3 regions of the Streptomyces sp. NPDC004134 genome follow, and region 3 is predicted to be linked to each of the others. Evidence: riboswitches for the same ligand, from Rfam matches in the RefSeq annotation. Region 3 holds a riboswitch; each other region holds the start of a gene.
What was found. A riboswitch is a leader RNA that binds a small molecule or an ion and turns the genes downstream of it on or off. The one in region 3 is predicted to bind cyclic di-AMP.

Region 1 (9,856 bases), on a different contig from region 3:
TCGGTGGCGGCGGGTTCGGCTGCGGCTTCGGCGGGGGCCGGCTCCATGTCCGCCTGCACGCCGTAGTGGTCGGAGACGTACAGCCCGTCCGCCGCCGGCGAGTCGCCCCGCAGGGCGGCCCCCGCCGCGCGCAGCCGCCCGGGACGTACGAAGACGCGATCCAGCCGCGAGGCTTGGCCGGACAGCGAGGACACGGCGGCCAGCGGATTGACGCCCGGGTCGAACGTGGGCGTCCTGTCGGCCGGGCCGTGGACTTCCGTCCAGACGTCCCGCAGCCCGAGCGCGGCGGCGGGTGCGTCGCCGCCGTCGTTGAAGTCACCGGCCAGGACGAGGTCGCAGGACACGCCGCCGAGCCCCTCGGCGATCCTGCCCAGTTGGGCCTCCCGCCTGGCGGGGCCGTCGTCGGAGTGGTCGCTGCTCAGATGGGTCGCGGCCACGACGAGCGGTGCGCCGCCGGTGTCCACGGTGACGGCGGTGACGGCCTTGTGAGGGCCGAGCCCGTGCCACCCCGCCTCCCGTACGGGCAGCCGGCTGAGCAGCAGCAGCCCGCAGTCGGGGACGTCCTTGCCGCCCGGGTCGGTCCCCAGGGTGTAGCCGGCCCGGACCCAGGGCGCCCGCATCAGCAGCGCGAGCAGGTCCGGTTCGACTTCCTGGAGCGCGATGACGTCCGCGTCGGCCGCCGCCAGGGACGCGAGCAGCAGCGGGCGGCGCCGGGCGGTCTCGATGCGGTCGCTGTCGTACCGGTCCCACAGCGTGTTCCAGGTGAGGACACGGACGCGCGCGGCGCTCCCCGCCGCCGCGGGCGGCGGGTCGCCCGCGGGGCGCCAACCGGCCCCCGGTTCCCACCGGAAGGGTGTCCTGGCGGTGAAGAAGGGTGCGCGCAGCAGCCGCGGACTGCGCCTCCTGCCGGCGTCCGAGGTGTCGATACGGTCCACGCCGGCGGTGCGGTCCCAGAGCAGTTCGCCGTCCGCCTCGACGAACACGATCCGGTGCCACGGGATGTCGCCGCCGGGGACGAAGGAGGGCAGCGGGACCCGCTTGGGGGCCGCGCCGCGCTGGTGGATCCCCAGCACGAACCTGGCCGGATCGAACCGCGGGTCCCAGCGGACCCGGTGGTATATCTCGTCGCTCGTACGCATCACGCCTCGCCTCCGTCCGCCGCCCCGGCCAGGGCGCCGCTGACGTCGGCGACCGCGCCGTGGGCCCCGACGTACCAGGTGCGGTGCGCCTCGCCCGGGTAGGGCGGGGTGAACCGGTGGAGCTGGGCGGCGAGTACGTCCGGCGGCACCGGGTGCGTCCGCTCCCGGTTGCGCCGCGCCAGCTCGTCCTCGCCGACCAGCGTGACCACGTGGGTGACCAGGGCGTCGCGGCGCTCCGCGACCCGGTGCACGGCGGCCCGCTGGTGCCGGTTGAGGGAGGTGGCGTCCCACACCGCGGTCCCGCCGCCGGCCAGCGCCGCGTCGAGCCGTGCCAGACCGGTCCGCAGGACGTCACCGTTGGCCCGCTGGTCGGCGCGCGAGCCGCGGGCTTCGCGCAGGTCGTCCAGGCTGACGTACGCGTCGGTCCCGGCGAGGCCCCTGGCGAACGTGCTCTTGCCGCTGCCGGATGGACCGACGAGGTGGACCAGCCGGGGGAACGATCCGGAGCGCCACCGCCAACTCGCCGCCACCGCCTCCGCGGCCGTGGTGATCCGCCCGGCCGCGTACGCCTCCCGCGCCTCGGCCCAGCACCTGTCCGCGGCATCGGCGCCGACGCCGGCGAGCGCCTCCCGCAGCCCGGCCCGCAGCGGCGCCAGGGGCGCCGCGCCGAGCAGCCCGGCGTCCTCGGCGTGCAGCGCCGACCACTCCACCTGCTCGCGCGCCTCCGCGTCCCGCGCGAGCGCCCCCGCGACCGCGTGCAGCACCCCGAGGTCGGCGGCGAGCGCGAGGCGTACGAGACCGGCCCTTCGGTCGCCGTCCGGGTACGGGCGCTGCACGGCGGCGAACAGCCCCGTCAGATCGGCGACCCGCCGCGCGGCGGGCAGGCCCAGCGGCCCCGCGAGCCGCGGCGCGAGCCACGCCCGGCGCGAGCCGCGCAGCATCACCGCCAGCACCCCGGCCAGCCGCGCGTCACCGTGGCGGCCGAGCCCGTCCAGCCGCGCGGACACGTCGGCGACGGCGGCCTCGGCGCCGGTCCCGGCGACCGCTTCCGCGACCTCGGCCCCGGCGGCGGGCGGGTCCCCGGGCGCGACGCCCACCGCGGCCGACAGCGCCGCCACGCTCGCCGTCCCGCCCGAACGCACCGTCCACAGCGCGGCCTTCGGCCCCAGCCCGTTCTCCACGACGGCGGCGTGCATCCAGTGCGTGCCGGTCTGCACGTGCCCCCGGCGCACCCACTTGGCGATCCGCTCCCCGAACTCCGCGCGCCCGAAGCCCTCGACGGCCCGTACGACGTACCCCTCCTGGCGCGCGGTGTCCGGCCGCAGCGCGCGCAGCGCCCGCTCGTCGAACACTCCGCGCCACAGCACCGGCGGCACGGGCACGCCCAGTCGCCGCAAGAACCGGACCGTACGGTCCCAGCCGAGGCAGCGGTCGCCGTCCCAGACCGAGAAGCCGTAGAACCAGCTCTCCAGGTCCTCGTACGCGAGGGAGTGCCGCGCGAAGACGTTCTCCCCGCACACCCGCCAACCCGGCGGTATCTCCCCGCCGATCCGCCCCTGCAGCCCCTTCACCCATGCCCGCGACGGATGGTGCGCCGAGTCCGGGGACCGGGCGTGCAGCCCGTCGGCGTAGAGGGTGGTGTTCTCCCCGTCGAGCTTCTCGGTGACCACGACCTCGCGCCCCCGCAGCCCGCCCAGGTCACCGGTTCGTACGTCGTCCGGGGCCGCCCCCGGGGACCACGGCAGATGCGGCGTACGGGGATAGTGCACACGCATGATCCGGCTCCGTGACGCGGTCGGGTCCGGCCACTCTAGAAGCGCCCGGCGGCCCGGCTCCAGCGAATAACCCCGGCGGTGACGGCCGCCGGTGGGGTGAATTCCCCGCCCGTACGTCGTGCGCCTGACGGGGCCGCCGCGCGCGGGAGCCGACACTGCGGCACCCTCGTGCCTCGGAGAAACGGACCGCGCGTATGGACAGGTCAACGGCGTTGCAGCTCGCGGCCGATGAACTGGTGGAGCGCGAGCTTCGTACCAGCCCGATCGAGATCATCGACTACGTCCCGAGCGATCCCGCCCAGGGCCTGCTGACCCCGCCCGGGTCGATCATGGTGTTCCTGGACCGGGCGGGCGCACCCGTCCTCGACCGGATCCGGGAGGCCGTCCTGGACGGCGGCGGTGCGGACGTCCGGCTCGCGCAGGAGCTCAAGGAGCTGTTCCGCGCCCGCGAGAAGGTGAGTTACTTCCGCGCCTACCGGCTGCTCCGCGAAGCGGAGAGCTTCGCCACCATCCGCTACGGCGGCCGCACCCTCGCCACCCACGCCTTCCCCGCCCCCGAAGCCGGCCTGTCGGCGATCGAGAACCCCTACAACGGCGGCCGGCCGGCACCGGCCGAACTGGCCCTGGTCGAGCACCTGATCCCGGGCACCCGGGGCGGTCTGGCCGCCGTCGCGGTCCGCCACATGCCCCCGCTCACCGAGGCCGAGCGCGCCGCGGTGCTCCGCTGAGCCGCGGCAGCCCGCCGCGCGGCGGCGGGCCGGGGCGCCCGCCGCCGCGCCGGCGCGGTCAGCCGGAGGTGACGTCGAAGGCGTTCGTGGTGAAGTCCAGCCCGCCGGCCGCCGAGGTGATCTCGTAGCCGAACTGGACGTCGCCGACGGTCACGTCGCCCCACCAGCCCTGGTCGCTCAGCCAGCGGAGCACGGCCAGGAGGTCCACCCGGCCGGCGGTCGAGTCGCCGTGCCGGAGGAAGGAGAAGACCTCGTTGCTGCCGTTGCTCCCGCTGTAGACGTCCCAGGTGTGGCCGCCGAGCGCGACGGTGGTCCGGAACTGGCCGAGCGGTCCCACCGGCCCGGTCCAGTTCATCCAGAGCATGACCTCGTAGTCGTAGGCGGTGTCCCACACGTCGTACGTGGTGTTGTACGCGCCGCTGCTCGGCACGGTGACGTCGTACGTACTGCTGAGGCGGTCGATCCGGCTCACCGGCTCGTTCACGATCCACTTGGCGTTGGGGTACGACTTGATGCCACCGGTGTTCGGGTGGTCCGCGTGGACCGTCCAGTCGTGGGCCGACTCCGCGGAGATGCACTGGCTGCCCGCGCCGGAGCCCCAGATGTTGTTGTAGAGGATGTAGCCGTCGGGCGACTGCCAGTTCCCCCACTGGTCGCAGGACTGCCAGGTCTGCGCCACCGCGGCCTGCGCGGGCACCGCCAGATGCCCGAGGAGTGCGAGCGCCGCCAGCAGCGGGGCGGCGATCAGGGTACGAACGGCTCTGCTCCGGCGCCGGGGTCGTCCGGTGGGGGTGCGCTTGCTGCGGCTCATCGCGCCACTCTCCTTGCCTCGTGTCGTGGGGGGCACGGGAGGGGTGCGCTCTCCCGCGCGTACGAGGACGGTGGCCGCAGAGCCGTCGAACGGTTGCCGTCGAATCGGCACGGGTCCGGATCCGGCGGCCCGGCCCGCCGAACCGGCCCCCGGCGAAGGTCTCACGGACATCGCCCGCGTCACCGCGCCGGTGTCCGTCCCGGGCCGGCGGCGACGGACGCCCGCCGCCCGCCGCATTGACGTGGCCATTACACGGAAGCATGATGGGAGCGCTCCCATCGACCGTGGAACGCACCCCCCGCCCGTATCCCCCACACCCCGGCAGGAGATCCCCGGTGATCCACCTACTCCGCCGCACGCCCGCACTGGCGCTCCTCGTCCTGACCGCGCTCCTCGCGGCCCTCCTCTCCGCCGGTACGGCCCCCGAGGCCGCGGCCGGCCAGAACGGCGCCCGTGCCCAACCCGTCGTCTACGAGGCCGAGGACGGCCGGCTGAACGGCACCGTCGTCGAGTCCTCCGCGCCCGGCCACTCCGGCACCGGCTACGTCACCGGCTTCGACGCGGCCGAGGACTCCGTCACCGTCACCGTCCCCGACGGCCCGGCCGGGCTCCACGACCTCACCATCCACTACCGTGCCCCGTACGGTCAGAAGGTGGCATCGCTGCAGCTCAACGGCGAGGGCGCGGGCGACGTCACGCTCGCCGCCACCGACACCTTCAGCACCGTGGCCGCCGGCAAGGTGCTGCTCGGGGAGGGCGCCGACACGATCACGATCGTGAACAACTGGGGCTGGTACGAGATCGATGCCATCAGCCTCAGCCCGAGCGAGCCCCGCCCGCCGCACCAGGTCTCGGGCGTCCCCGTCGACCCGCAGGCCACCCCGGAGGCCCGGGCGCTGCTCAGCTACCTCACCGCGGGCTACGGCGAACACATCCTCAGCGGCCAGCAGGACGCGGCCTCCGTCCGCTGGGTGGAGGAGAACGTCGGCCGCGCGCCGGCCGTGGCCGGCCACGACATGATGGATTACTCCCCCAGCCGCGTCGAGCGCGGCACCACCTCCACCGAGGTCGAGAACGCCCTCGCCTGGGACGAACGCGGCGGCATCACCACGTTCGTCTGGCACTGGAACGCCCCCGCCGGCCTCATCGACGAACCCGGCAAGGAGTGGTGGCGCGGCTTCTACACCGACGCGACGACCTTCGACGTGGCCGCGGCGCTCGCCGACCCGCAGTCCGCGGAGTACGCACTGCTGCTGCGCGACATCGACGCCATCGCGGCAGAGCTGAAGCGGCTGCAGGACGCGGGCGTCCCGGTGCTGTGGCGCCCGCTGCACGAGGCCGAGGGCGGCTGGTTCTGGTGGGGCGCCAAGGGCCCCGGGCCGGCCAAGGAGCTGTGGCGGCTGATGTACGAGCGCATGACCGGCCACCACGGGCTGCACAACCTCATCTGGGTGTGGAACTCCGTCGACCCGGCCTGGTATCCCGGCGACGACGTCGTCGACGTCATCAGCGCCGACACCTACCCCCCGATCGGCGACCACGGACCGGCCAGCGGTACGTACGACAAGCTGGTCGACCTCGTCGGCGACGAGAAGCTCGTCGCCATGACCGAGACGGGCTCCATCCCCGACCCGGACCTGCTGCGGACCTACGAGGCGGACTGGAGCTGGTTCACGACCTGGAGCGGCGAGTTCATCGACGACGGCGAGCACAACCCGCTGCCGTTCCTCAGGAAGGTCTACGAGGACGACTACGTCATCACGCTCGACGAACTGGGCGACTGGCGCTCCCACCCTCCGGCCCGGACCCGCTGAACCGGGGCCGGCGCACGGGGCATTCCCCGGCCCGTCGGGTCTGCCGCCCGCCCTCGTTCGGCGGGACGGGCCGCAGGCCCGTGGAGAGCGCCGGTGGGGACACCGGCGCTCTCCGGTCCGTCAGTACGGCCCGTAGACGTTGTCGATCGACCCGTACCGGTCGGCCGCGTAGTTGCACGCGGCGGTGATGTTGGCCACCGGGTCGTAGCTGTCCGTCGAGGTACCGGGGACGTGGTACGCCTCGAAGGTGGGAGCGATGACCTGGAGCAGGCCCTTGGAGGGCGTGCCGTTCACGGCGTTGATGTCCCAGTTGTTGATGGCCTGCGGGTCGCCCCCGGACTCCCGCATGATGTTGCGGTGAATACCGTCGTAAGTACCGGGGATGCCGTGCTCGGCCATGATGTCGAGGGACTCCCGGATCCAGCCGTCGAGGTTGTCCGGGTAGCTCGTGACGGTCGCGCTGGCGGTCTTCATGCCCGGCTCGGATTCGGCCTTGTCGGCCTTGTCGGCCTTGTCGGCCTTGGCGCCGAGCACGAGTTCAAGGCCCGGGAGGATGAAGTGCGGGTTGCCGCCGACGGCCTCGCGGTTGTCTTCGTACAGCTTCTTCCAGCCGCCGCGCACGGATTCCCGGTCGGCGATCTTCGCCAGGGAGTCTCCGGCGACCACGGCGTACGTGGCCGCTGCCGCGCCGGCGGTCGCCGCGGCGGGGGCCTCGGCGCGTACACCGGTCTGGGGGGCGGCCGCGGGGACGGAGCCGGCCGCGGAGGCCGAGGACGCGCCGATCAGCGGGGCGGCGATCGCGACGCCGCTGACGCCGGCGAAAGTGAGGCCGCGGCTGATCAGGCGCAGCTTGGGACGGCGATGCTTACCTTTTGCAGGCATGGGTGTTTCTCCTCAGCGCCTGCGAGGTGAGCTGTCGGGTTCGGGCTGGAGATGCCCGGCCGCACCGCGGTGCGACTTCACCCCAAGCCGGTCCTGAATACGGACCGGCAACTTACCTATGGGTCCCCCGCTCCTGCCGTGTGTGATTAGGGAACGGTTTCCGGATGGCGGCAGGATTCGGCGTCCACCCGGCTGGCGGAGACTTAAGCATGTCTTTCCGGTCCGGACAAGCTGCGGAACTCGTCCGGCCAATACGGGACCGGCTCCCGGGCCGGGTGAGTGCCGCCGCGGAAAGCGGAGCGGGCCGCAACTCGCTTTCGGGATAAGGAAACTGTGAATTCCCCCCGCGGGCGCTCGCGGCCGAACGTGATTCGCGTCACCGGACACATGAGGTCCGATCGGGCAGGAGCACGGGGCGATCGGGGGCGAATCCTTCAAATGGGGCGTATCGTCCGGCAGGGAATATCCGACAAGTCCGTTTGTTCCGGGCTGTCTGGTGCCGCGTCCGTACGGCGGGAATTCACGAATCCGTAGCGGGGGAAACCGCTCGCCAGCGGAGACGGCGAGGCGTCAACTGGCCAAAGGGAAACGACTTCTTCGGAGTCACCGCCGGATTGCGGACGGGGGGTGCTCAGTTGGCGAGTGCGGCGTGCGGATTTCTCGCCAACTCCCTCAGCACTCCACCACGTTGACCGCGAGGCCGCCGCGGGCGGTTTCCTTGTACTTGACCTTCATGTCCGCGCCCGTCTCCTTCATGGTCTTGATGGCCTTGTCGAGGGAGACGAAGTGCTGGCCGTCGCCGCGCAGTGCCATGCGGGCCGCGGTGATGGCCTTGACCGCCGCCATGCCGTTGCGCTCGATGCACGGGATCTGGACCAGGCCGCCGATCGGGTCGCAGGTGAGGCCCAGGTTGTGCTCGATGCCGATCTCCGCGGCGTTCTCCACCTGTTCCGGGGTGCCGCCGAGGATCTCGGCGAGGCCGCCTGCGGCCATGGAGCAGGCCGAGCCCACCTCGCCCTGGCAGCCGACCTCCGCGCCGGAGATGGAGGCGTTCTCCTTGAAGAGCATGCCGATCGCGCCCGCCGCCAGGAGGAAGCGGACCGCGGTGTCGTCGTCCGCGCCGGGGACGAAGTCCGCCGCGTAGTGGAGGACCGCGGGGATGATGCCCGCCGCGCCGTTGGTGGGGGCGGTGACGACGCGGCCGCCGGCGGCGTTCTCCTCGTTGACCGCCATCGCGTACAGGGTGACCCACTCCATCGCGTGCGCCGCGGGGTCGCCCGCCGCGCGGAGCTGGCGGGCCTCGCCGGCCGCGCGGCGGCGGACCTTGAGGCCGCCGGGGAGGATGCCCTCGCGGCTGGTGCCGCGGGCGACGCACTCGCGCATGACCCGCCAGATCTCCAGCAGCCCGCCGCGGATCTCCGCCTCCGTGCGCCAGGCGCGCTCGTTCTCCAGCATCAGCGAGGAGAGCGACAGGCCCGTCTCGCGGGTGCGGCGCAGCATCTCGTCCGCGGTACGGAACGGGTGCTTCAGTACGGTGTCGTCGAGCTTGATCCGGTCCTCGCCGACCGCCTCCTCGTCGACGACGAAGCCGCCGCCCACCGAGTAGTACGTCTTCTCCAGCAGCGTCCCGCCGTCCGCGTCGTACGCGGCCAGCGTCATGCCGTTCGCGTGGTACGGCAGCGAGCGGCGCCGGTGCAGCACGAGGTCGGCGGCGACGTCGAAGGGGATCTCGTGGTCGCGCCCTATCTCGGCGCCCAGCAGGTGCAGCCGCCCGGTGCTGCGGATGCGCTCCACCTCGCCCTCGGCCCACTCGATGTCGACGGTGCGCGGCGAGTGGCCCTCCAGGCCGAGGAGCACTGCCTTGGGGGTGCCGTGGCCGTGGCCGGTGGCGCCCAGGGAGCCGAAGAGTTCGGCGCGTACGGCGGCGGTGTGGGCCAGCAGGCCCTCGTTCTTCAGCCGGCGCGCGAACATCCGGGATGCCCGCATCGGGCCCACCGTGTGCGAGCTCGACGGGCCGATGCCGATCGAGAAGAGGTCGAAGACGGAGATGGCCACTCGGGACTCCCTTGTCCTTGCGTGGGGCGTGCGCGTGCGTGGTGCGGTGACGGGTTGCGCGTACGGCCCCGGGGCCCGGGGGGGCCCCCCCCCGGGGGGGGGGGGGGCCCGGGGGGGGGGGGGGGGCCCCCGGGGGGCGGGGGGGGGGCCGGGGGCCGGGGGGGGGGGGGGGGGCGGGGGGGGGGGCCGGGGGGGCCGGGGGGGGGGGGCGCCCCCCCCCCCCGGGCCGTACGGGCTACAGGCCGGGGTACAGCGGGTGCTTCTGCGCCAGGGCGGTGACCCGGGCGGCGAGGGTGGCCGTCTTCGCCTCGTCGAAGCCCGGCTTGAGGGCTTCGGCGATGACGTCGGCGACCTCCTCGAAGTCCGCGGCGGTGAAGCCGCGGGTGGCCAGCGCGGGCGAGCCGATACGCAGGCCGGAGGTGACCATGGGCGGGCGGGGGTCGTCCGGGACCGCGTTGCGGTTGACGGTGATGCCGATCTCGTGGAGCCGGTCCTCGGCCTGCTGGCCGTCCAGCTCGGACGCGCGCAGGTCGACCAGGACCAGGTGGACGTCCGTACCGCCGGAGAGCACGGAGACGCCGGCCGCGCGGGCGTCGTCCCGCAGCAGCCGCTCGGCCAGGATCCGGGCGCCGTCCAGCGTGCGCTGCTGCCG
Region 2 (9,856 bases), on a different contig from region 3:
AGCGGCGCCGGATAACCGCCGGGGTACACGCGGTCGCAGTCGTCGGAGATGCCGGTGAAGTACGAGACGAGCAGGTGGCCCCCGGCGCGTACGAACTCCGTCAGCCGGGCGCCCGTCTCCGCGCTCATCAGGTACAGGTTGGGCACGACCACGAGCCGGTACGCGGACAGGTCGCGGTCCGGCGGCACGACGTCGCACTCCACGCCCGCGTCGAAGAACGGCCGGTAGTGGCGGCGCAGTGTCTCGGCGTAGTCCAGGTCGGCGGACGGGTGCGAGCCCTGCTCCAGCGCCCACCAACTGTGCCAGTCCGCGAGCAGCGCCACCTCCGGGCACGAGCGCCCGCCCGCGAGCTGCGGGACGGCGGCCAGCTCCCGGCCCAGCGCGCGCACCTCGCGGAAGATCCGGGTGTCGGTGCCGGCGTGCGGCACCATCGCCGAGTGGAACTTCTCGGCGCCGCCGGGGGTCGCCCGCCACTGGAAGTACAGCACCGCGTCCGCGCCCTGCGCGACCGCCTGCCAGCTCCACAGCCGCATCGCGCCGGGGGGCTTGGGGCTGTTGCGCGCCCGCCAGTTGACGGCGCTGGGCGCCTGCTCCATCAGCATCCAGGGGCGCCCGCCGCCCGCCGAGCGGGTCACGTCGAAGGCGAGGGCCGCGCCGAGGTGCGTCTCGGGGTCGTACGGGTCCTGGTAGAAGTCCAGTGCCTGGACGTCCTCGTGCGCCGCCCAGGCGTACGGGTCGACGGGCTTGTGCAGCGGCATGTGGTTGGTGGTGACGGGCACGTCGGGGGTGATCCCGTTCAGCGCCTCCTTCTCGGCGAGGTAGCACTGCAGCAGCGCGTCGTCGCAGAAGCGGGCGTAGTCCAGCACCTGGGCCGGGTTGGGGTGGGTGGGGGTGGTGCGCGGCGGGAACACCTCCTCGAAGGTGCCGTAGCGCTGGGACCAGAAGGTGGTGGCCCAGGCGGTGTTCAGCGCCTCGACGTCGCCGTAGCGCTCGCGCAGCCAGCGGCGGAAGTCGGCGGCGGAGACGTCGCAGTAGCAGCGGGGGTTGGAGCAGCCGTACTCGTTGCCGATGTGCCAGCTCTCCAGGGCGGGGTGGGTGCCGTAGCGGGTCGCCAGCTCGGTGACCAGGCGTACGGCGTGCTCGCGGTAGACCGGGCTGGAGGGGCAGAAGTGCTGACGCGAGCCGGGCCACCTGCGGATGCCGTCGGCGTCCTGCGGCAGCACCTCGGGGTGCCGCTCGGTCAGCCACGGTGGCGGGGAGGCGGTCATCGTCGCCAGGCAGACGCGGATGCCGGCGCCGTGCAGGTCGTCCAGCACCCGGCCGAACCAGTCGAAGTCGTACGCGCCGGGCCGCGGTTCGACCAGCGCCCACGAGAAGATCCCGGCCGTGACCATGGAGACCCCGGCCTCCTCCATCAGCCGGATGTCCTCGGCCCTGACCTCCTCCGGCCAGTGCTCGGGGTTGTAGTCGCCGCCGAAGTGGATGCGCGCCACACTGCCTCCGCCCCTCTTGCTCAATTCTTAAATTACGAATTAACCTTGCGGGCAACGTAGAAGTGCCGCGGCGGATCCGTCAACACCCGGAGCGTGACCTCGTGACAGCAGCCGGAGCCACGCAACTCCCGCACACCGCCCGCTTCGACGGCCGCACCGCCGTCGTCACCGGGGCCGCCGCCGGCATCGGCGCGGCCACCGCCCGCCGGCTCGCCGCCGAGGGCGCCGCCGTCGTCGTCGCCGACATCGACGGCGACCGGGCGGAGGCCACGGCCGCGGAGATCCGCGCCGCTGGCGGCACGTCGGCGGCCGTCGTCGCGGACGTGGCCGGCGAGGACGGCTGGGCCCGGATCGTGGCCGCGGCCGGGGACTTCGGGCCCGTCGGCGTCCTCGTCTCCAACGCCGTCGCCGTCGACGTCGCCCCCGCGCACGAGACGTCGCCCGCCTCCTGGCGGCGCCAGGTCGACGTCGGGCTGACGGCCGCCTTCCTCGGCTTCCGCGCCTGCCTGCCCGGGCTGCGCGCGCAGCAGGGCGCCCCCGGCGCCGCGGTGCTGGTCTCGTCCGTGCACGCCAGGCACGGCATCCCGGGCCACCCCGCCTACGCCGCCGCCAAGGGCGGGCTGCTGTCACTGGCCGGGCAACTGGCCGTCGAGTACGGCCCGTCGGTACGGGTGAACACCGTGCTGCCGGGACCGGTGCTCACCCGGCTCTGGGACCGGGTCCCCGAGGAGGACCGCAGGGCCAGCGCCGCGCAGACCGCCGCGGGGCGGCTGGGCGCGCCGGAGGAGGTGGCCGCCGCCGTCGCCTTCCTCGCCTCGTCCGAGGCGTCCTACGTCACCGGTGCGAGCCTGGTCGTGGACGGCGGCTGGAGCGTCGTAAAGTCGTCGGCCTGAGCGCGGGGGCGCCGCGGGGCGGCGGAGGGCACGGGAGCGGGGACGCGAGGGAGGAGCGAGCGGCCATGGCGGGTTACGCGCGCCGCGGGGTGCACGGGCAGACCGTGGAGACCCTCGCGCACCGGGTGCTCGGCGGTGAGATCGCCGAGGGCGCCACCCTCGACCTCGCCGCCCTCCAGGCCGAGTTGGGCGTCAGCCTCACCGCGCTGCGCGAGTCGCTGAAGGTGCTGGCGGCCAAGGGCATGGTCGACGCCCGGCAGAAGCGCGGCACGTTCGTCCGGCCGCGCGCCGACTGGCACCTCCTCGACGCCGACGTGCTGCGCTGGCGCTTCGAGACCGCGGGCCGGCAGCAGGGCGAGGGCGCCGCCGCGCGGGCCGCCTCCCCGCTGCTGCGCGACCTGGACGAGGTGCGCGGCATCGTCGAGCCCGCGGCGGTCCGGCTGGCCGCGGTGCGGCGCACGGACGCGGACCTGGCGGCGCTGGAGACGGCGCTCACGGCGATGGCCGGGGCGCGGGACGGCGCGGCCGAGGCGGTCGCCGCGGACCTCGCGTTCCACCGCGCCCTGCTGGCCGCCTCGCACAACGAGCTGCTGGAGCGCATGGATCAGGTCCTCGCCAGCGGTCTTGCCGCCCGCGACCGCCTGGTGCACGGCCCGGGACACCACCCGCGGGACCCCGTGCCGGGCCACCGCGCCGTGCTCGCCGCGATCCGGGCGCAGGACCCGGACGCCGCGGAGGCGGCGATGCACCGGCTCCTCGCCCAGGCGGCCCGGGACCTGGCGGAGTTGTCCGCCGGCGGATCCGGCGCCGGGGCCGCCGGCGGGTCCTCGGCCGGGCGGGCTGCCGGGGCGGAACGGGCGGCCGGGGCGTAGCCCGTACGACGAACGCGCCCCGCCGCGCGGACGGATCCGCACGACGGGGCGAAGGAGACTTCCGCGGGCCGGAGCCCCCGGAATCAGTACCAGTTGTTCGCCTGCCAGAAGTCCCAGGCGCCGCACGGGCTGCCGTAGCGGTCGTTCATGTAGTCCAGGCCCCACTTGATCTGCGTGACCGGGTTGGTGCGCCAGTCGGCGCCGGCCGAGGCCATCTTGTCGCCCGGCAGCGCCTGCATCAGGCCGTACGCGCCGGAGCTGGGGTTCGTCGCGGTGTGGTCCCAGCCGCTCTCGCGCTCCACGATGCTGCTGAAGCAGGTGAACTGGTCGGCGGGCACGATCTCCCGGGCCGCCGCCTGGATGCCGGACTCGGTGGTCGGGACGCTCGCCTGCGACGCCTCGGTCGCGCCGCCGGAGCCGCCGGAACTCTTCGACGCCGACGAGCCGTTCGGGTCGATCGACTTGTCGACCTTGCCGCCCTTGGTGTCGACGCGCAGCTCGGTGCCCACCTTCAGCGCGGCCGGGTTGTCGCCGATCGCCTTCTCGTTGTCGACGTACACCCGCTGCCAGCCGCCGGGCACGTCGTACTTCGCGGCTATCTTGGCCAGCGTCTCGCCGGCGCCGACGGTGTGCTCGACGTAACGCTGCTGCTTCTGCTCGGTCTTGGCGGCGGTCTGGTCGGCCTCGGCGGGCTTGCTCTCGGCCTTCTCGTCCCCCAGGTCCAGTTCCTGGCCCGGCAGGATCAGGTGGGGGTTGTCGCCGACGGCTGCCTTGTTGGCCTCGTACAGCCGCTGCCAGTCGGCCCCGAATCCGTTGTCCTCGGCGATCTCCGAGAGGGTGTCGCCCTTCTCGACCGTATAGGCGTGCGCGGCGGTCGCCGCGATGCCGCCGGCGACGGGCAGGGCTATGCCCACCCCCGCGGCAGCGGCGTAGCGGCGGGTGGAGCGCGACTTGGGCGCGCGCCGGGTGCCGGTTCCGGCCATGGTGGCTCGCTCTTTCTCCGACGCCTGCGAGGTGAGCTGTCGGGTTCGGGCTGGAGTTGCCCGGCCGCGTCGTGCTGTGCGGCTTCACCCCGAGTCGGGGAGTGCGGTGCGGTCCTGCCACCGTGCTCCTGCCGACGGAGAAGTGGTTCCCCCGCTCCTGCCCGAACGGCTGTGGGGACGACGGTTCCGGGCTCCGACGGGCAGGACTCGGCGTACCGGAGCTCGGTGCTCGCGTGTGCGAACGACTCGGACACTAGGAGATCGAACGGCAGATCACAAGCGGATCACGAGGATCGGCGCGTAGTCTGACGCTCCGTGGTGACGCGCGCACGCGTGGGGCGGTTGGGGCGCGTGTGACGTTCGGCACTCACGCCGAGGCGCAGCGCCTCCAGCAAACGCTGCCCAGCCGGTACGACGAGACCGTGCACCCCGCGCTCCGCGGCGCCGGCGAGCGCGGTCCGCCAGGCGTCGGGTCCCGCGGGCGCGGCCGCCGGAGTCCAGCGCCCGGCGCCCGGCTCCTCATAGCCCGGGCCCGCGGGCGCGAGCCGGCGGAAGGCGGGCACCGTCGGTGCCACGGCGCCGAGTTCGGCGCACCGCCGGGAGTCGGCGGCGAGCGCGAGCCGGCCGCCGCTGAGCAGCACCACGGTGGCCAGCGCCCGGGCCAGCAGCGCGGCCTGCGGCACGCTGTCGGGCAGCGCGACCACCAGCCTCGCCCGGCCGGTGGCGGCGGCCAGGGCGGCGGCGAGCGCCAGTACGTCGTGGGCCGGGTCGGGACCGCCGTCCAGCCACAGTGCGTCGGCGCCGGCGGAGTCGTACGCCGCGCACTCCGCCAGCCAGTCCGCGGGCTCCTCCGGCAGCCGGGGGAGCAGCACCCCGACACGGACGGCCGGCGGGGCCGCGCCCGCGGACGGGGGTGGAGATGCGCTCATCGCGGGGCCTCCCCGGGGCTGACGACGGCCATCGGGGGCATACCGTACGCCGATACCTCGCGGAAGGCAGCGGTGCGGACACGCGCGGTTCATGATTTCTGGAATTTCATCTGCCGTGCCCCCGGGCGCCGTTGCGCGCCCGTGCTTCGGCAAACGCCGAGGGAGGGGACCCCCCCGGGGTGTCCCCTCCCTCTCTGTGCTCCCGGCCGGTGGCCCACGTCAGTGCGGGTGGGCCACACCCCCGTTCGCCGGGATGGGCTCGCCGTCCGGTCCGGACGGCGAGTGGACCGGGCGGCGCGGCAGCCGGTGCGGAGGCGCCGTGCCTGGCGCGGTCACACCGGGCTCCGTGACAGCAGGAAGTCGGCTTCGCCGGCCTTGGCACCCTCGATGAACGCGTCCATCTCGCCGGGGGTGTAGATGAGGGCGGGACCCTCGGGGTGCGCCGAGTGCCGTACCGCTATCCGGCCGTCCCGCAGCTTCATGGCCTCGACGCAGTTGCCGCCGTTGCCGCCGCTCCACGGCTTGTGCCAGCCCTCGGTGCCGAGGTCCGCCGCCGGCATGCCGTTGTAAATGCGTTCCATTCACAGCTCCTTGCGGAAGTCCCGGAGGATTTCCTTCGTGCGTTTTGCCGTCGCCGCCTGGGCCGCCATGTGGTCCAGGGCGGCGAGGTGTGTGGCCACCTCGTGCCGGCCGTCGAGGTAGACGGCGCCGGTGAGGTACTCGGTGTAGATCATGTCCGGCAGCTCGGGCATGGCGAACCGGAAGAGGACGAAGGGGCTGTACGTGCCCGGATGGTGGCCGGTGCGGAACTCCGCCATCTGGAGCGTGACGTTGGGCAGGGACGCGATGTCGAGGAGCCGGTCGACCTGCGCGCGCATCACCGAGCCGTCGCCCACCGGGCGGCGCAGGACCGTTTCGTCCACGATGGCCCAGAACCGGGGCGCTTCCTCGCGGGTGAGGAGGTCCTGGCGCTCCATGCGGAGCGCGACGTGCCGCTCGATCTCCGCGGGCGCGACCCGGCCGAGGGAGCCGACCTTCAGCACGTGCCGTGCGTAGTCCTCGGTCTGCATCAGACCCGGCACGAAGTGCGGCTCGTACGACCTGATGAGCGACGCGGCGCCCTCCAGGCTCACGTACATGCTGAACCAGTCGGGCAGGATGTCGTGGAAGCGCTGCCACCAGCCGGGCTCGTTGGCCTCCTCGGTCAGCGCGACGAAGGCGTCGATCTCCTCCTGGTCGATGCCGTACGCCTGCAACAGCAGTTGCACGTACGGAACCTTCAGCGCGACCTCGGCGGTCTCCATCCGGCGCACGGTGGCGGGGGCGACGCGCAGGGTCTTCGCAGCTTCCTCACGCTTGAGCCCGGCGCGCTCGCGCAGCTCCTGGAGCCGCTTGCCGAGCACGACCTGCCCCACGGTCGGCGCAGACCGCGGTTCGCTCACGCCATACCTCCCTGTCGGAACTGCCTCAAGCAGTGTGCCACGCCTCGGGCTTGGCGAACACAGTGCAACGGCAACTCTGAAAAATTCACAGTGGGGGTTGCCAAGTGGCCGCGGCGGGGCCATAGTTTGGGATGTGAGCCAGTCCACACAGCCGCATCAGACGGGGGTCGTGACACAGGACCCCGGCTTGCCGGGATTCCGTTCGGGGGTCGATGCGGTGCGGTGCGGTTTCGAGGTGCCAGGTCAGGCGGACGCCGTTACGGTCGCCCGCCGGCTGGCCCGCGAGCAGATGCGCCGCTGGGGGGTGGAGGGCGAGGTGGGCGACAGTGCCACCCTCGTTCTCTCGGAACTGGTGACCAACGCACTGCTGCATACGGGGAGTCGGCGCATAGGGTGCGAACTGCGCTGTAGCGCCGACCGCCTGCGGCTGGCCGTCACCGACCAGGGTGTCGAGCCGGGAAGCCTGCGGGTGCAGCGGTCGTCCGCGGACGAGCAGGGTCGGGGGCTCCTGCTCGTCACCGCGGTCAGTAGTAGCTGGGGGGCATACGACGCGCGGCCCGGCCCGGGTCTGGTGGTCTGGGCGGAGCTGCAGCGCGAGGTGCCGGCGGCCGGGGGGGCCGCCGCGCCGCGCGCTACCGGTACCCGTACCGGGGCCGGCCCGGCGGCCGGCGAGCGGGCGGCCGGATGATGCGCACCGAGCCCGGCGGCCGGCTCCGGCTGGCCGTACCGGGCGCGGGCGCCGCGGCCCTCGGCTGTGACGCCGTGGGCGTACCGCAGCGGATCGGCTATGACGTGATGGCCCGGCTTCCCCGCGTGGGCTGCGTCTTCGCCGACGGCAGCCGGTGGTGGTGGATCGTGCCGGCCGGCTCCGGCGCCGGTCTGCAGTGGCCGCGGAGCGTGCACTACGCCCCGGGCGCCGATATCTCGGGGGCGGCCGCCGGCACCGGCGGGCCGGCGGCCGTACCCCGGCTGGTGCACCGGCCGGCCGACGGGGTTCCGTACACGCCGCCGATCCCGCTCTTCCTGCGGATCTGCCGGCGTACCGGCGTCGAGCCCGCCTGGTCCTGCGATGTCGCCCGGGTCGTCGCGGGCCGCGGCGACGCCGCCTGAGCACCCGCGGCGGACCGGCCGGCGGGCACCTCCTCGATTTCGGTTGCGGGGGAGGAGCCCGCGGCCGGCCCGCCGCGGGAATGACGAACCGCGGGCCGCGCCGCCGGGGGCGGCGGCGCGGGTCCCGCGGATCGCGTCCTTCGTGCGTGCAGTGCCTACCGTGCGGTGCCTACCGCGCGGTGCCGGGCGTCAGCAGTCCCGGCCGCGCAGCGCGACCATCGCGTCGTAGCTGGCCTCGGCCGCCCAGATCGAGCCCTGCGGCTCCTGCGGACCGCGGTCCTGCTCCCAGAAGTACAGCGGCAGCCCCGGCGCCCGCAGCCCGCTGAAGAAGCTGCGGAAGTCCAGCTCGCCCTGGCCGAAGACGACGTCGCGGTACTGGTTCGTCAGCGCCGGGTCCCGCACGCCGTCCTTGACGTGGAAGGCGATGTAGCGCTGCGGGGCGGCGTTGACGTAGTCCAGCGGGTTGAACTCGCCGAGCTGGTCGCGGAACCGGACCGAGGCGCCGAACGCCCAGAGGATGTCCAGCTCCAGGAACACGTACCGCGGGTCGGTGCCGCTCAGGAAGAGGTCGTGGCGCCGCTTGCCCGGCTGGTCGGTGACCGGGCCGAACTCGTTGGTGTGGTTGTGCTGGTAGACCTTGAGCCCGTAGCCGCGGGCCACCTCGCCGGACTCGTTGAAGCGGTCGGCGCCGGCCTGGATCTCCGCCGCCGTGCGGCCGGGGAAGTCGCTGGCGGTGCCGACGTAGTCCATGCCGAGGACGGCCGCGTTCTCGAACTCCCGCTCGCGGGTGCTCGCGTTGAGCAGCGCGTCGAGCCCGAGGTGGGCGCCGCCGGCGCGCAGCCCGTTGTCGTCGAGCAGCTTGCGGAGCTTGGGGACGGTCATGTCCGGCTCGGCCGGCGAGGTGTAGCCGGCGAACTCGATGTGCTTGTAGCCGATCGCGGCCAGCTCGCTCAGCACCGGCGTGAAGCCGCGCTGCTGGATCTGGTCGCGGACGCTGTAGAGCTGCAGGCCGATACGGCCCCGGGGGATCAGGCCGCCGCGGCCGTTGACCTGGGCGGCGGCGGGGGCCGCGAAGGCCCCGGCACCCGCGGCCACGGCGGCGGTGCCGGCGGCGGCCCTGAGGAATCCACGGCGGTGCAGGCTGGGCTTGCTCATGTCGGATCTCTCCTGCGGAGTTCGGGTGTGGACGGGGTGGGAACCGCGGGGTGGCGTACGCGCGCACGCCACCCCGCGCCGTACCGGAAGGTCAGCCGACGATCTTCATGACCGCCCGATCGCTGCCGGTGAGGCCGCCCGGGTCGGTGTACTCGGCGACGAACACGCCGGTGACGTTGCCCTCGGACGGGTCGTGGCCCGCCACGGGCTCGGTCTGGATCGTGCCGCTGCAGCCCGCGGTGGTGCTCTGCGGGTGGCCGTGCGCGTCATGGCCCACGATGTAGTGCACGTTGACCTTGCTGCAGTCGACCTCGACCTCGTCGGAGACCGTGACCTCGAACTGCACCGCGTCGCCGAAGTGGAACTCCTGCTGGTCGGCGGGCTTGACGAGGGTCACGACCGGCGCCTGGTTGCCCACGGTGATGTCGACGTCCTTGTACGCGGCCCGGCCCTTGCTGTCGGTGACCTGGAGGGCCGCCTTGTACGTGCCGTCCTCGGCGTACGTGTGCGAGGGGCTGACGTCGGTGGAGTCGGTCCTGCCGTCACCGTCGAAGTCCCAGGCGTAGCGCACCCGGTCGCCGTCCGGGTCGGTGGTGCCTTCCGCGGAGAACCCGACGGTCAGCGGCGCGAGGCCCTTGACCGGCGAGGCGGTCAGCGCGGGCTTCGGCGCGTGGTTGCCGGTGCGGCCGATGTAGTCGATGCGGGAGAGCTGGGCGTCCGGGTTCTCGGAGAAGTAGCCGTCGCCGTACTCCAGCACGTAGAGGGCGCCGTCCGGGCCGAACTCCATGTCCATGGGGTTGTCGACGGGCGGCTTGCCGACGCCCTGGGCGACCGGGTTGATCGCTTCCACGGCGCCGGAGCGGTCGAGCCTGAACTCCTTGATGTAGTCGCGGGACCACTCGGCGAACAGCGGCGTCCCGTCGTAGTACCGCGGCCATGCCACGCCGGCGTTGAGGACCTCGGTCCACCGGTTGTACTC
Region 3 (9,856 bases):
CGACGACGTCGATGGACGGCACGGTGTCTCCTTCGGAGGGATTCGCTACGGGTTCCGCCCTGAGCCTAGCCGCCCCGGGTGACGGCCCCGGCGCGCACCCGGCCGCATTCCGCGGTACGAGACGGTTCGGGCCGGGAGCGGGGACGGGCCACGGGAAGCGGCGCGGGACGGGAGCCACGGCGGCGGGAGCCGCGGGAGCGGGAGCCACGGGGGCGGGTGGCGTACGGCGTGGTCGTCCCGGCCCGCGCACCGGACGGGCCGGGACGGCCGCGCCGTACCGCGGGCGGCGTGCCCGGCGGCAGGCGGCGCCGGGCGGCACCGGGGGCGGCAGGCGGCGGTGCACCGGGCGCGGGCGGGCCGGCCGGTTCGTGGTCCGGTGCGGCCCGCCCGCGCGGGACTCAGTTCACCTTCAGCTTCTGGCCCGGCCGGATCAGGTCCGGGTTCGCGCCGACGACCGGCTTGTTGTCCTCGTACAACTGCTGCCAGCTCTCCGCACCGTGCCGCCGGGCGATGTCGTCGAGGGTGTCGCCCTCGCGGACCTCGTAGTAGAAGCCGCGGAAGACCGTGCGGGACTCCGGCTGCGTCTGCTCGGCGGCACCGCGGGCCTCGGTGCCCTGCGGAGCCTCCTGCGGGGCCTCCTGCGGCGCCTGCTCCTGCGTCTGCGGGGCCGGCTGCGGCAGGGTCCGCGGTGGGGTCTCCGGTTGCTCCTGCCGCTGCTGCGGGGCCTCCTGCTGCGCCGGTGGGACGATCTGCCCGGCGGCCGGACCGCCCGCGGCCAGGCCCGCGCGTGGGCCGCAGTTGGGCCACGCCCCCGGGCCCTGCATGGACAGCAGCCGCTCCGCGACGGCGATCTGCTGCTGCTTCGACGCCAGGTCGGCGCGCGGGGCGAAGCTCCGGCCGCCGGCGGCTTCCCAGCTCGACTGGGAGAACTGGACGCCGCCGAAATAGCCGTTCCCCGTATTCGTCGCCCAATTTCCTCCGGACTCGCAGGCGGCTACCCGTTCCCACGTATCGATGGGCGCCGCGAACGCGTGCTGGGCGCCGAGCACCGGCAGGCCGATCGCGGTTCCGGTGGCGCCCACGAGGACGGCCATGCGGGAATGTGTGCCAAGGCGTGCCTGTGCGGCGGGGCGGCGGTGCTTACCCGTTCCGGCAGGAAGAAGCATGATGCTCTTTTCTCACCGACGCCTGCGAGGTGAGCTGTCGGGTGCGGGCTGTGAGTGCCCGGCCGTACGTCATACGTGCGGCTTGACCCCAAGCCGCCCGGTCCGCCTTCTCGTTGGACCTGAGCGGCGCTTACCGTGGGTCCCCCGCTCCTGTCAGCGGTGCTTCATGCACAGGTGGCCCGGGTGAACGCCGACAGGATTCGGCGTGAGGCGATCACCGGGGCTCGCGGTGGCGAGCAATGTGACGGTAAGCACATAGGCGTGTGCGATTCAAAGACCTCGGAAAATGCCACGCCAGGTTTTACGTCCGTCAGGTAGCCCGGTCAGCCGATTACGTCAAATATGACTAATCCGCGCCGACTTCACCCGCCGACTGTTCAGTTCCCGCTCAATTCGAGTTCCTGACCAGGCTTGATGGTGTCGGGGTCCTTACCGAGGGAGTTCTTGTTCCCGTCGTACAACTCGGACCATCCGCCCGACAGGGAATGCTCTCTGGCAATTTCCGAGAGGGTGTCACCCGGTCGGACGGTATAACTGCCGTCGCCCGCCGCGGCGTCGCGTCCCGAGGCGTCGCCCTTGCGGTCACCGCCGCGCTTGTCCGCGTCGCCGGGGATCTCGGCGACCCACTCGCGGCCCGGCTCCGGCAGCTCGGCCTCGTCGGGCGACTGGGAGGCGCCGGGGGTCTCGACGGCCTCGCGCGGGGCCTCGGGGGCGCCGGGCGAGGACGGGGCTTCGGACGGTGTCGGGGTCGCGGAGGCGTCCGGGGCGCGGTGCCGGCCGGAGCCCTCGGCGGAGGTGTCGTCGTCCCGGCCGGTCCGCTCGCCGGGGCCGCCGTCGCGCTCGCCCGGGTCCTGGCTGCCGCGGTGCTTGCCGGCGCCCCCGCCGGACTTCCGGTCCTCGTCGCCGCCGCCCTTGCGGTCGCGCTTGTCCCCGCGGTCCGTACGCCCGTCCTCGTCCTGGCCCTGGGAGTCGTCACCCGGGCCCGGGGCGAGGGTGGGCGGCGCGGTGGGCAGCAGCGGCAGCTCGGCGCCCGGGTCGACCTCCGGCACCTCGTCGTCGCCGTGCAGCCCGGCGTCCTGGGCGCACTCCGGCCACGCCTTGTCGGCGCCCATGCCGGCGAGGATGCGCTCGGCGACCGTGATCTGCTGCGCGCGGCTGGCGAAGTCGGGCTGCGAGGCGAACTCCTCGCCGCCGTACTCCTGCCACATGTCCATCGTCAACTGCAGGCCGCCGTAGTACCCGTTGCCCTCGTCGGCGCTCCACAGCCCGCCGCTCTCGCACTCGGCGACCCGGTCCCACGTGCCGGCGTCGGCGGCGCTCGCGCCGCTCGCGCCCAGCAGCGGCAGGGCGAGACCCGCCCCGGTCGCACCGGCCGCGACGACGAACGCGGGGGCCTGGCGGGGACGTCGGTGGCGTCCGTTACCCGAGCGCATGCGAGTGCCTTTCGTTCCCTGTGTGTTCGAGCCAGTGGCCGAACTTAATACCGAACTACCTCCGATCACAAGTTGATCGCCTGATAGTCACGCGCAGATCACAGAGAGGGTCCGAAGCGCACCGGCAGCGTCCGCAGGCCCCGCATGATGAGCCCGCCGCGCCACCGCAATTCGGACGTCTCGCCGGCCAGCCGCAGGTCGGGAAGGCGGCGCAGCAAGGTGCCCAGGGCGGTCTGCGCCTCCAGCCGGGCGAGGGGGGCGCCGAGGCAGTAGTGGATGCCGTGGCCGTAGCCCACGTGCTGATTGTCACGCCGGGACAGGTCCAGGGTGTCGGGGTCCGCGAAGCGCGCGGGGTCGCGGTCGGCGGCGGCCAGCACGACGAGCACGGGGTCGCCCGCGGCGACGCGCTGCCCGCAGAGTTCCAGCGGCTCGGTCGCGAACCGCCAGGTCGCCAGCTCCACCGGGCCGTCGTAGCGCAGCAGTTCCTCCACCGCGGAGGGCAGCAGCGCGGGATCCGCGGCCAGCCGAGCGCGCTCGGCGGGGTGGGTGAGGAGCGTGTACGTGCCGTTTCCGATCAGGTTGACGGTGGTCTCGAAGCCGGCGAACAGCAGGATGAACGCCATGGCGGCGGCCTCGTTCTCCGTCAGCTTCTCGCCCTCGTCCGAGGCGCGGATGAGGCCGGAGATCAGGTCGTCGTCCGCGGCGTCGCCGCCGCCGAGCGCCGCGCGCTTGCGGTGGATCAGCTCGGCGAGGTAGGCGCGCATCTTCTTCACCGCGCGCGCGACGCCGCCGCGCGGGCCCTTGCCGTGGTGGATCATCACGGCGGCCCAGTCGCGGAAGTCGTCCTGGTCCTCCGCGGGGACGCCGAGGAGGTCGCAGATGGCGTAGATCGGCAGCGGGAAGGCGAACTCGTGGATGAGGTCGGCCTCGCCGCGGTCCGCGAAGCCGTCGATGAGGCGGTCGGTCAGCTCCTGCACGCGGGGCGCGAAGGCGGCGACGCGGCGGGGCGTGAACGCCTTGGAGACCAGCCGGCGCAGCCGGGTGTGGTCGGGCGGGTCGATGTTGAGCAGGTGGGTCATGAGGCCGGCGCTGCGCTCGCCGGGGATGCCGGTCTTGTCGCTGTGGTGGTGCGCGGGGTTCTTGGACAGCCGGGGGTCGGCGAGTGCCTGGCGGGCGTCGGCGTAGCGGGTGACGAGCCAGGCGTCGACACCGCTGGGCACGGTGGTGCGGTGGACGGGCGCGTGGGTACGCAGCCAGGCGTACGCCGGATAGGGGTCGGTGGCGAACTCCCAACTGAAGAGCGCGGGCTCGGGCCCGTCGCCCGCGGGCGGGCCGGCCACGTCAGCGCGCGCCGGAGGAACCGGCGGACGGCCCGTCGGAGGCGCCGGAGTCCTCCGGAGCCCGGCCGTTCGTGCCGGGCGGAGCTTCGGCAGTGGTCGGCCCCGCGGCGTCGTACGTGCCGGTGCCGCCGCCGTCCGTGGCCGGCTTCGCCGTGCCCGCCTGCTCCGCCGCGAGGATCGCCTCGCGGTACGTGCGCGCCGCGGCCCGCAGCGCCGTCTCCGGCTCCACGCCCTGCGCCTCGGCCCGCAGCGCCAGCGCGAGCAGTTCGGCGCCGAACCCGGCCACCGGATCGCCCGCCGGCGCGGCGGTGCCGCTGCCGTCCCGTACGGCGGCCCCGTCCTTGCGGACGCCGTTCCCCTCGGCCTGCGGAGCGCCGTTGCCGAGCCCGGCCCGTGCCCCGCCGGGCGCCTGCACCGCCAGCCCCGCCGTGCGGGCACGGCCCGCCAGCTTCGCCACCAGCGACAGCGCCGGCTGCGCCAGGGGCACGCCCTCCGTGACCGACGTACGCCGCTTCTCTATGGCCTTCTCGCGCAGCCAGTGCGCCTTCACGTCCGCCGGGGTCTCGGCCACCGCGTCGCCGAAGACGTGCGGATGGCGGCGGACCAGCTTCTCCACGAGCGTGCCCGCCACGTCGTCGATGGAGAAGGGCTCCTCGGAGTCCTCCTCCGCGATCCTGGCGTGGAAGACGACCTGGAGCAGCACGTCCCCCAGCTCCTCGCGGACCGCCTGCAGGTCGCCGGACTCGATCTCCTCGACCAGCTCGTAGACCTCTTCCAGGCTGTGCGCCGCCAGGCCCGCGCTCGTCTGCCCGCTGCTCCAGGGGCATTCGCGCCGGATCCGGTCCATGACCTCGACCACGTCGATCAGCCGGGCGCCCGGCACGTCGTACGAACCGGGCAGCAGCTCCAGCGACGGCATCTCCACCCGCCCCGAGCCCGCCAGCCGCGCGAGGCCGTCCGTCAGCCCGGGCTCGCCGTCCGCCGCGGCGACCACGACGACGGTGGCGCCCCCGGCGCAGGCGTCGACCAGCTCGCGGGCATCGGGCACGGCGGTCTCCACCTCGACGCCCGCCTCCCGCAGATACGGCACCTGCGGATGCGCGGCGTCGGCGCAGAGCACGCGGTCGGCGCCGCGCAGCGCCTCCCACGCGGGCCAGGACAGCAGCCCGGGAGCGATGCGGTGGGTGGTGGTCAGCAGGACGATTCGGCCGGTCACGTCCCCGACCGTAACCGACGCCGCCGACAGCCCGGCACCGGCGGCCGTGGAACGACGGATCTACGCCCCGCGGCGCGCGCTCACTGCTGGGGGAGAGCGCCGTCCTCGGCGGTGGCGCTGACCTGCTTGATCCACGGGGTGTCGGCCTTCCCCAGGCGCACCTGCTCGTTGTCCCACGTGCCGAACCGCGGGCTGACGTCGATGCCCAGGTCCTTCGACGCCTCGACCAGCACCCCGCCGAGCCGCGCCTGGCCCTCCTGCGTCTGCGGGTTGATGCCCAGCTTCTCCACCAGCCCCTGCACCATGAGCTGCTGCTTGTAGTGCGTGTCCAGGCCCTCCGGCGGGATGCTGAACTGCTGGACGTACATGGCCTCGAGCTGCTTCTCGCCGCCGACGGACCGCGCCTCGGCCTGGCGCGTGCGCTGCACCTCGCCGCGGGGGACGGTCACGCCGTGGCTCTCCGCGGCCTGCTCGATGACCCGGCCCTGGAGCATCGTGTTCAGCGTGTCCACGCTGAGGTCGCCGCTCTGGTCGATCATCTCGTCGGCCTGGGGGCTGTCGTTCTGCGCGTCGCGCACCTCGGCGACCCGGTTCTGCACCTGCGAGACCGTGATGCGCTCGTCGTCGCCGAGCACGGCCGCGGCTCCCGCGCGCGGTTCGCCGCTGCACGAGCTGAGCAGCGGCACGGCCGCGATGAACGCGGCGGCGGTTACGGCGAGCGCTGTCCTGCGCATGGCGGCCTCCTGGGCGGCTTTCCTGCGGCGGCGTGCCACTTCGTGATACGGATCACGATCTTATGCAACGGGTGGCCGGCGCCACCACTGCCAAGGCATGACTTGTCTGTTCGGCCGTTCTGTTCGGCCGTCATTCATGTTCCGTACACCGCGGCACAAGAAGGTTCGGCAGTGACCGTATCCGACGTGCCGACGCAGCCGGCAGCCGCCTCCACTTCCCCGCCGAAGCGCACCGCCGCACCGGAACCCGCCGCGGCCCCGGATCCCGCCGCGCCAGAGGCTGCCCCCTCGCCCGCACGGCGGCCAGGACACCGCTACGACGTGGACCTCATCCGGCTGCTCTGCGCCTGCGGCGTCATCCTGGGCCACACCGGCTCGGAGTTCATCGACGCCGTGGGCCGCCAGGAGGCGAACGGTGCGGCCGTGTACTGGGCGGGCATGATCGCCGACGCGATCAGCCGGTTCGCCGTCCCCATGTACTTCGCGATCGCCGGCTGGGCCGTCCTCGTCGGCGCGCCCCCGCGCGACGGGTGGCGGCTCGCGCAGCGCATGGTGCGCATCGTCGTCCCCATGGCCGTGTGGACGGTCATCTATCTGCTGTGGGGCAGGCTCCAGGACACGAACGAGGACCCCCTGCGGGACCTGGCGGTGGACGCCGCGTTCGGGACCGTACGCCCCGCCTACCACCTCTGGTACCTGTACGCGTACGTCCCCGTCGTCCTCCTTCTCGGCTTCGTCGTCCTGCTGCGCGCGGGACGGCGCCCCTGGTGGCTCGGCGCGGTGCTCCTCTGCTTCGCCCTCGGCCCCGGCCTGCTGGCCGACGCGGGCCGGATGGCGGACTCGGGCACGCCCTCGTTCGGCTGGGGCTTCGGCGTCTACTCGCTCGTGTACGCGGCCGGAGGCGCCCTGCTGTTCTCGCTGCGCCCGCGGAGCGGACGCGGCATCCGCGCGCTGTGGCTGGGCGCGGCGACCGCGGCGATGCTGGGCGTGCTGCTCTACCAGACGCAGGTGAAGTACGTGATCCCCAACGCGCATGTGCTGGTCGCCGTCTTCACCGGCGCGGTGCTGCTGACACTGACCCGGGTGCGGGTGCCGGAGCGGTGGCGCTCCCCGCTGAAGCACGTCGCGGGGGCCGCGTTCGGGGCGTACCTCGTGCACCTCATGGTGATCAGGACGCTGGCGGAGCCGCTGGTGTCGGCGGACCTGGGCCGCGCGGAGGCGGTGTCGCTCACGGCCGGGATATGGGCGGCGAGCGTCGTGCTGTCCTTCGGCGTGGCGCTGCTGTGGCAGCGGCTGGGGCTGCGGCGGCTGCTGGGGTAGCGGGCCGGGGGCCGGGTGTCCGTACGAGCGCTGCGGCGCCCGTACGGCCTCCCCTTCACCGCCTGCGCGGCTACGGCTTCGTCAGCGCCCTGCGCACCTTCCCCAGCGCCCTGCGGGCGTTGGGGACCCGGCCGAGGTTGCCGCCCGGCAGCCGCAGCGCCGTCAGCCGCTTGCGCTTGAAGTACGGCCGGGTGGACGCGTCCAGGTACACCGCCAGCCACTCCTGCGCACCGGGGCGCAGCCGCGCGTGGTTGTCGGCCTGCATGCAGTACCCCACCGCCGTGAGCAGCCCGGCGAGTTGGGTGGCGTCGCGCGCCGGGCGGTCGGGGCCGCCCAGTTCGGGGACGGCGGAGTCCACGATGGTGACGGGGATCCGGTTGCTGTTCTGGTACGGGGTCAGCCGCTCCAGCAGCGTCTCGGTGCCGACGCGGGCGACGGGTATGCCGTACAGGGTGGCCGCGGTGAGCATCGCCGTGGAGAAGCAGCCGACGACGAGCCCCGGGCGCAGCGTGCCGTACAGCGCCTCGGCCAGCATCGGCTCCTCCTGCACCGTCAGCGTGACGCCCGCGTCCGCGGCGGCCTTCTGGAGCACCGTGGAGTAGCGCGCGGGGGCGGTGGGATGGGGCTTGAAGAGGACGGCGCGGTGGCCGGCCGCGGCGGCGCCGCGCAGCATGCGCTCGTGCAGCGCCTCCTCCTCGGCCTGGCTGAGGATGTTGAGCGCGGCGAGGTACTGGCCCAGGAGCACGGCGGTGGGCGCGCCTTCGCCGTCGCCCTCGCCCGTCCCGTGGTCTCCCGTGGGCGTGGCGGCGGTCACCTCGTCGAGCACCGCGCGGAACGCCTCGTTCGGCACCACCTCCGCCGGCACCCCGTACTCGGTGAGCAGCAGCGGTTCGAGCCCCGGCACCAGGTCCAGGTGCAGCAGCCGCTGCACCCGGCAGGCCACGTGCTGCGGCAGCTTCTCGCGGGTCGGGCCGTAGCTCATCAGCCCGTCCGCGTACACGTGCACGTCGGCGTCGGCGAAGATCGCGACGAGCGCCTTGGCGGGCGGCGCGGTCACCGACTCGACCACCAGGTCGAGCGGCCCGTCGCCCAGGTCCCAGGCGCGCCGCAGCAGCCGCTGGAGCAGCGGCACGTCGCCGCCCTTGGGGTGCCAGGCCGCGGGGTGGTGCGGGCGGATCTCGTGGTTGTAGTCCAGTACCTCGTCGAAGCGGGCGGAAACCGGCGTCCATCCGTGCATTTCGGACAGTTGGACGGCGGTCTCGGGTACGGCCGCGTTGTTGGCGACGAGCAGGATGCGGCGGGCGCCGGAGCGCGGCCCGAACTGCCCGGCGTCGAGCGCGGCGGCGAGCGTCGCCGCCCCGTACAGCGTGGAGACCTCGAAGATCTGGGTGCGGTGCTCGTGCACGTTTCAGGCGACCCTTTCCGGCTTTCCCGTACTGTCCTGCGTGCCCTGCCCGCCCGGCTTCCCGGGCTTCCCCCGCCCCGACGCGCGCAGTTGGCGCAGCATGCGGCCGCGCTGCTCGTCCATGCCGCGCAGGGTCTCCTCCAGCACGTCCTGCGGCATCCGCCGCAGCGCCTCGGCGGAGGCGCGCTCCAGGCGTCTGGCGAGGCCCGGCTCCAGGCGTTCGGAGTTGCCGCGGTGGAAGGCGATGAGCGCGCAGTAGGTCCGTACGGCCTTGGGCAGGAACCGGTCGGCGTCCGGGTCGGCGAGGACCGCGGCGAGCATCGCGTCGTGCGCGGGGATGAAGTCGAGCTGGCGGTCGTCGCTGATCTGCGTGAGGGAGGTCTTGACGCCGCGCCGGTAGAAGACCCCGAGCAGCCCGGTGACGGCGAACGTCTCGGCGGTCAGGTGGAGCATCCACGTCCACAGCCGGTCCTCGGCGGTGCGCAGTTCGGCGGCGAAGCGCCCGGCGCCGTCCTTGAACAGACGGCGGTGGTATATGCCGGCCCAGACGAAGGGGTAGTCGACCATCGTTTCGAGGTTGGCCTGACCGATGCCGTCGCGGGCCGCGAGTATCGTGTCGCGGCGCCGCGCGGGCGCGCGCCGCACGACGCGGTCGCGCCCGTTGGACTGCACGTGGTCGACGCGCACGAAGTCGGTGCCGTACCGGTCCATGGCGGCGATGAGGTCGTCCAGGTATCCCGGCGCGTACCAGTCGTCGCCGTCGAGGAACGTCAGATAGTCGCCTCTGGCGGCGTCGATGCCGCTGTTACGGGCCCGGGCGATGCCCTGGTTGGTCTCGTGCCGGACCACCCGTGCACCGGGGAGCGTCCGCGCGGCGCGGTCGACGATCTGCGGGGTGGCATCCGTCGAGCAGTCGTCGACGAGGATGAACTCCCGGTCGGAGCGGGCGTTGCGGGCCAGGCTGCGCAGGGTGTCCTGGGCGAAGTCCTGCACGTTGTGAAAGGGCACGATGACCGACAGTTTGGGCACTTCGCAAGGCTAAGCGTGCGACTGTTTAAGCGGTTGCCGCCGAGGAGGCCAGCGGGTGAATTCTCGGTGCCCGATGGGCAAACGTGTGCCGTTTCTCCGGCTTCGTACGGGGGCGCCGCCTCGCCCCGCGCCGCGCGGCGCGATAGGGGCGGCCTGTCACCCGGCGAGGAGTCCGGCGACCGCGTGGCGGATGTCCTCGTCCTCGGTGAAGGC

Region 1: it holds a riboswitch for cyclic di-AMP, as region 3 does, so the genes downstream of both, ACFYVJ_RS23620 (transglycosylase SLT domain-containing protein) here and ACFYVJ_RS07575 (transglycosylase family protein) in region 3, are expected to answer to the same signal.
Region 2: it holds a riboswitch for cyclic di-AMP, as region 3 does, so the genes downstream of both, ACFYVJ_RS05215 (LysM peptidoglycan-binding domain-containing protein) here and ACFYVJ_RS07575 (transglycosylase family protein) in region 3, are expected to answer to the same signal.

Annotation. Positions count from the first base shown of each region.
Region 1 is NZ_JBIAMS010000020.1:9,401-19,256, reverse strand. Features, by position in the region: gene ACFYVJ_RS23645 (poly(A) polymerase) at 1-1,139, opposite strand, end outside; gene ACFYVJ_RS23640 (RNA ligase family protein) at 1,139-2,914, opposite strand; gene ACFYVJ_RS23635 (hypothetical protein) at 3,109-3,642, shown strand; gene ACFYVJ_RS23630 (hypothetical protein) at 3,701-4,453, opposite strand; gene ACFYVJ_RS23625 (glycosyl hydrolase) at 4,789-6,267, shown strand; gene ACFYVJ_RS23620 (transglycosylase SLT domain-containing protein) at 6,388-7,149, opposite strand; cyclic di-AMP (ydaO/yuaA leader) riboswitch at 7,151-7,342, opposite strand; gene ACFYVJ_RS23615 (L-serine ammonia-lyase) at 7,822-9,204, opposite strand; gene glyA (serine hydroxymethyltransferase) at 9,440-9,856, opposite strand, start outside.
Region 2 is NZ_JBIAMS010000002.1:458,975-468,830, reverse strand. Features, by position in the region: gene ACFYVJ_RS05230 (beta-galactosidase) at 1-1,493, opposite strand, end outside; gene ACFYVJ_RS05225 (SDR family NAD(P)-dependent oxidoreductase) at 1,595-2,386, shown strand; gene ACFYVJ_RS05220 (FadR/GntR family transcriptional regulator) at 2,452-3,258, shown strand; gene ACFYVJ_RS05215 (LysM peptidoglycan-binding domain-containing protein) at 3,342-4,241, opposite strand; cyclic di-AMP (ydaO/yuaA leader) riboswitch at 4,248-4,422, opposite strand; gene ACFYVJ_RS05210 (hypothetical protein) at 4,526-5,170, opposite strand; gene ACFYVJ_RS05205 (DUF397 domain-containing protein) at 5,503-5,751, opposite strand; gene ACFYVJ_RS05200 (helix-turn-helix domain-containing protein) at 5,752-6,612, opposite strand; gene ACFYVJ_RS05195 (ATP-binding protein) at 6,848-7,300, shown strand; gene ACFYVJ_RS05190 (hypothetical protein) at 7,297-7,722, shown strand; gene ACFYVJ_RS05185 (sugar phosphate isomerase/epimerase family protein) at 7,912-8,877, opposite strand; gene ACFYVJ_RS05180 (PQQ-dependent sugar dehydrogenase) at 8,969-9,856, opposite strand, start outside.
Region 3 is NZ_JBIAMS010000004.1:88,157-98,012, forward strand. Features, by position in the region: gene eno (phosphopyruvate hydratase) at 1-22, opposite strand, end outside; gene ACFYVJ_RS07575 (transglycosylase family protein) at 399-1,094, opposite strand; cyclic di-AMP (ydaO/yuaA leader) riboswitch at 1,171-1,382, opposite strand; gene ACFYVJ_RS07580 (transglycosylase family protein) at 1,544-2,599, opposite strand; gene ACFYVJ_RS07585 (cytochrome P450) at 2,698-3,939, opposite strand; gene ACFYVJ_RS07590 (nucleoside triphosphate pyrophosphohydrolase) at 3,941-5,155, opposite strand; gene ACFYVJ_RS07595 (SurA N-terminal domain-containing protein) at 5,236-5,889, opposite strand; gene ACFYVJ_RS07600 (acyltransferase) at 6,061-7,209, shown strand; gene ACFYVJ_RS07605 (polysialyltransferase family glycosyltransferase) at 7,280-8,614, opposite strand; gene ACFYVJ_RS07610 (glycosyltransferase family 2 protein) at 8,618-9,643, opposite strand; gene ACFYVJ_RS07615 (hypothetical protein) at 9,800-9,856, opposite strand, start outside.